One region of the Marinobacter sp. V032 genome, then DNA from elsewhere that is predicted to be linked to it. Evidence: riboswitches for the same ligand, from Rfam matches in the RefSeq annotation. Region 1 holds a riboswitch; the other holds the start of a gene.
The links. Region 1 has a riboswitch for thiamine pyrophosphate ahead of thiB (thiamine ABC transporter substrate binding subunit). Riboswitches for the same ligand answer to the same signal wherever they lie in the genome.
Positions count from the first base shown of each region.

Region 2: another riboswitch for thiamine pyrophosphate. It lies ahead of thiC (phosphomethylpyrimidine synthase ThiC); the one in region 1 lies ahead of thiB (thiamine ABC transporter substrate binding subunit).

Region 1 covers NZ_JBQXYE010000004.1:148,369-150,842, reverse strand. The annotation lists gene thiP (thiamine/thiamine pyrophosphate ABC transporter permease) at 1-233, opposite strand, end outside; gene thiB (thiamine ABC transporter substrate binding subunit) at 209-1,207, opposite strand; TPP riboswitch at 1,266-1,368, opposite strand; gene ACUN9X_RS16550 (BCCT family transporter) at 1,670-2,474, shown strand, end outside.
Region 2 covers NZ_JBQXYE010000001.1:1,284,415-1,286,888, reverse strand. The annotation lists gene thiC (phosphomethylpyrimidine synthase ThiC) at 1-1,703, opposite strand, end outside; TPP riboswitch at 1,805-1,938, opposite strand; gene ACUN9X_RS05890 (hypothetical protein) at 1,904-2,092, opposite strand; gene ACUN9X_RS05885 (TolC family outer membrane protein) at 2,091-2,474, shown strand, end outside.

The DNA of each region.
Region 1 (2,474 bases):
ATGCTAAGGAGGGTTGAGAGCGCAGCCTGAACTACGCTGAACTGGATAACCTGCCGCAGGTAGTTGCTCTCCCATAGACGGGCGAGAGCTCCATGCTCCCATTGCCAGATTAGCGCGCCGAGGCCGGCTGACGAGATCAGCGCGATGATGCCGGCAATCACCAGGCCGGGGCCGAGTTGCCAGCCCGCGGCGCTCAGGGGCGGGTTTCTCAATTGGCGATCGCGTTCAGCCACTCACTGATCCAGTCTTTTCGGTGGTTGGAGACCGTTTCCGGTTTTAGAAAAAGGGTTTTGTCGGGCTGTATCAGGCGTTCAAACACAGCGGGCAGCGCATCGCCGATATCTGTGGCGGGGTACATTACGTTCTTCAGCGGGATTTCATTCTGGAATCCGGGCTTTAACATGAATTCGAGAAACTGCTTCGCGAGCTCCGGATGCGCGCTATGAGCGACTCGTGCCGCTACTTCCACCTGAAGATAATGCCCCTCAGAGAACTCGGCGGCCTGGTAACGTTCAGTCTTGTCTACCGCCATGTGGTAAGCAGGCGAAGTGCTATATGACAACACCATGGGCGCCTCGCCATTCATGAACAGCGAGAAGTAGGCATCGCTCCAGCCTTTTGTGATCGTCAGGATTTTAGGTTGAAGCTGCTTCCACTTTTCCGGTGCCTGATCGCCGTATATTGCTTTCATCCATAGCATCAGGCCCAGGCCGGGAGTGCTGGTGCGCGGATCTTCAATAATGATTTTGAGGTCATTCGGCGCGTTGATCAGCGCCTCCAGACTTTTCGGAGGTGAAGCGAGCTGTTCGGTGTCGTATACGAATGCAAAATAGCCCCAGTCGTAAGGCACGAAGGTGTCGTCTTGCCAATCAACAGGAAGCGAAACTGCTGACGTATCAATGTTATGGGGAGCCAGTAGCCCGGTTGCTCTGGCTTCAGAGAGTGTGTTGGCGTCCAGACCCAGAACAATGTCAGCCGGAGTGGAAGAGCCTTCAAGCCGCAGCCGGTGCACCAATGCCACACTGCTGTCGAGCGCGACAAAACGGATCTGGCAGTCGCAGCCGGCTTCAAAGGCAGCCTTGATGGCGGGGCCCGGGCCCCATTCCGATACAAATGACGGGTAGGTGTAGACCGTTAGCGTTGTTTGCGCGTAAGGGATACCGGGTGCTATCAGAAACCCCAGCGCCAGCAGGGCTTTTTTAAACATGGAGGCCACCGTTAATCGCTAATTGGAAAGAGTCGATACAACGGGGCGCGCGAAAAAAAACCGGCAAAGGCTCAATCCCTGTATCGGCATTATCCGTATCAGGTTCCGCGGGTTTGATCTCAGCCTGACTAAAACAATCTCAGGCACCCCGATGAGATGGTCTAGGATAACGTATAAGGGCAACAGAAAAATACAACGGTTGGATTCGGCCAAAGTTTCCAGTCGAGATTGTTGGTAATGTGTGATGTTTAGACATATAACTAAAACGGTGCGGGAATTCAGGATTATTGGCATTTTTTAAAGTGGCTAAGAGGACTTTTTCAGAGTTTATCGGCGGTTTTTGCCGGAATGCGCCACGAAATTCACTGAATTTTGATATTTTGAGTTCAAATGAATAAACTTAAGCGCTTGTAACTTAGTACCCGGTTAAGGGTGCACACATTCGGTGTTAGGAGGCTTTACGTGAGCGAAGTCGTAAAAGACGAATACTCCACCGACTATCAGGCAGGTCAGGACAATATTACGCCCCTCGGGCTTGACCTACACAAGTCGGTGTTTTTCATTACCGCGATTTTGATAATCGTGTTTGTTGTCGGAACTCTGATGTTTCCCGACATCTCCAAATCGCTGCTTAATGGCGCGAAAACTGGCGCTATCGAGCACTTTGACTGGCTGTTTCTGATCAGCGGCAATATTTTTGTCATCTTTTGTCTTGCGCTGATTGTGTTGCCGGTCGGCAAGATTCGTCTTGGCGGGGTCGACGCGAAGCCGGAATTCAGCAACATATCCTGGTTTGCGATGTTGTTTGCAGCCGGTATGGGTATCGGCCTGATGTTCTGGAGTGTCGCTGAGCCAGTAGCTTATTATACCGACTGGTATGGTACGCCTTTGAACGTGGCGGCTAATTCGCCAGAAGGTGCCAAGCTGGCAATGGGCGCAACGATGTACCACTGGGGCCTCCACCCGTGGGCGATCTATGCTGTTGTTGCCTTGTCGTTAGCATTCTTTGCTTTCAACAAGGGGATGCCGCTGACACTGCGTTCCGCTTTCTTCCCGATCTTCGGTGATCGCGTGTGGGGCTGGATTGGCGATGTGATTGATATCATCGCGGTACTGGCTACCATATTTGGTCTTGCAACCTCTCTCGGGTTTGGTGCGCAACAGGCGGCATCGGGTCTGCACTACCTGTTTGATATCAGCAATGGTATCTCCACCCAGATGATTATCATTGCGGGTGTCACGACCGTTGCTCTGATCTCGGTTTTGC
Region 2 (2,474 bases), on a different contig from region 1:
TTGGCCGAATCCTTTGGCAGGGTTTCATCGTGAAATGCGCGAGCCGTGTCGGGGTCCAGCCCCAGGTTGAACTGATCTTCCCAACGGAACTCGAAACGCGCACGCGACAGGGCATCATCACGCAACTGGGCTCCGGGATGGCCTTTGGCAAGATCAGCCGCGTGGGCAGCAATTTTGTACGTAATAATGCCGGTTTTGACGTCATCCTTGTTAGGCAGCCCAAGATGTTCTTTCGGCGTGACATAACAGAGCATTGCACAACCAAACCAGCCAATCATCGCCGCACCAATACCGGATGTGATGTGGTCATAACCTGGCGCAATATCAGTTGTCAGGGGGCCCAGCGTATAAAATGGCGCCTCATCACAGCACTCGAGCTGCTTGTCCATATTCTCCTTGATGAGATGCATCGGCACGTGGCCCGGCCCTTCGATCATCACCTGCACATCGTGCTTCCATGCAATTTTGGTTAGCTCACCAAGGGTTTCCAGTTCGCCGAACTGCGCCGCATCATTGGCATCGGCAATACAGCCCGGCCGCAGACCATCGCCCAGGCTGAACGACACGTCGTAGGCTTTCATGATTTCGCAGATGTCTTCAAAATGGGTGTACAGAAAACTCTCGGTATGATGCGCCAGACACCATTTGGCCATGATCGAGCCGCCACGGGACACAATGCCGGTGATGCGTTTTGCTGTCATGGGCACATGATGCAAGCGCACACCTGCGTGGATCGTAAAGTAATCAACGCCCTGCTCTGCCTGCTCGATCAGGGTATCGCGGAACACCTCCCAGCTCAGATCCTCGGCGACGCCATTGACCTTCTCAAGCGCCTGATAGATTGGCACCGTGCCGATGGGTACCGGGGAATTGCGAATTATCCACTCCCGGGTTTCGTGGATGTTCTTCCCGGTCGACAGGTCCATCACCGTATCTGAGCCCCAGCGGGTTGCCCAGGTAAGTTTTTCCACTTCTTCCTCAATGGACGAACTGACCGCGGAGTTGCCGATATTGCCATTAATCTTGACCAGAAAGTTACGGCCAATAATCATCGGCTCCAGTTCCGGATGATTAATATTGGCCGGTATAACAGCCCGTCCGCTGGCCACTTCTTCGCGCACAAACTCCGGTGTTATCTGCGCAGGAATCCTCGCCCCCAGTGACTGACCGGGGTGCTGTGTTTCAAGCAATCCTCGCTCTCTGGCGTCCTGTAGCTTCAGGTTCTCGCGGATGGCGATAAACTCCATCTCCGGTGTCACGATACCCTTGCGCGCATAGTGCATCTGACTGACATTCATACCGGGGCGAGCTCGCAATGGCCGGCGCTTGTCGTCAAACCTAAGCACATCAAGCGCAGGATCATTCAGGCGCCGGCGCGTGAACGCCGAGGTGTAGCCCGCCAGCTGTTCGGTATCTCTGCGCTCATCAATCCAGGCATGCCGGACAGGCTTGAGCCCGCGTCGCAAATCGATATCTTCCTGGGGATCGGTATAGGGGCCTGACGTGTCATACACCACCACAGATGGGTTCTGCTCCGGCCCCTTGGCAGTCTGGGTGGCACTGAGGTGAATTTCCCGCATGGGGACGCGAATATCAGGGCGACTGCCGGTGACGTAGATTTTATTGGACCCGGCGAGCGGCGCGATTGCTGCCTTGTCGACCTGGGCAGCGTCTTTCAGAAAGGAAATGGTATCCGTGGCCATCAATACAGCCCTCCACATGTTAATTACGGGTGGGCGCGTTTGACGGAGCACAATATAAAAAATGACACCATGCCGATTGCAGCAATGATGGCATTCCGAATTGCAGGTCAGGTCTCAAATCCCTACGCCGGTACTAACCGGATCAGGTTCGCGGGTTTTGCCATGCAGGAGCGCGCATTCAGCGGTTCCTCCGGGCAATCTCAGCCGGCCAATGCCAGCACCCCGTCAAGACGCGTCAGTAAGATCACCAGTTCAAGCCTGAACCGCGACATGATGCGGCTTACAGGCAATATAAAGGTGACTTTTGCAAGTGTAGAGATCGGATTGATTATTGTCCATAATGTGGATCGCTGATCGCTTAACCCATTTTGCCAGGCAGGAGAATTCATGAAGAAGTCTGTTCTTTCCGGACTTGTTGGGCTGCTGATTGCTCAGCCGACAATGGCCGTCAACCTGATTGACGCCTACGAAAAAGCTCTTGCCTACGACTCCGGCATTGCCTCCGCCAGAGCGTCATATGAATCCCAGCAAGCCAATGTTGATGTCAGCCGCAGTAAACTCCTGCCGCAGATCAACGCATTCGGTAACGCTCAACACACCGATTCCAACGGTGACATTCAGGACGACTCCTACAAGGCATATAGCTACGGAGCAGAACTGACACAACCTATCTTCAGGGCTGATGCCTGGTTCAATTTTGACGCCAGCCAGTTCCAGAGCGATAGCGCCCGGGCCGAATACAGCCTGGCGCAGCAACAGCTCATTCTTGAT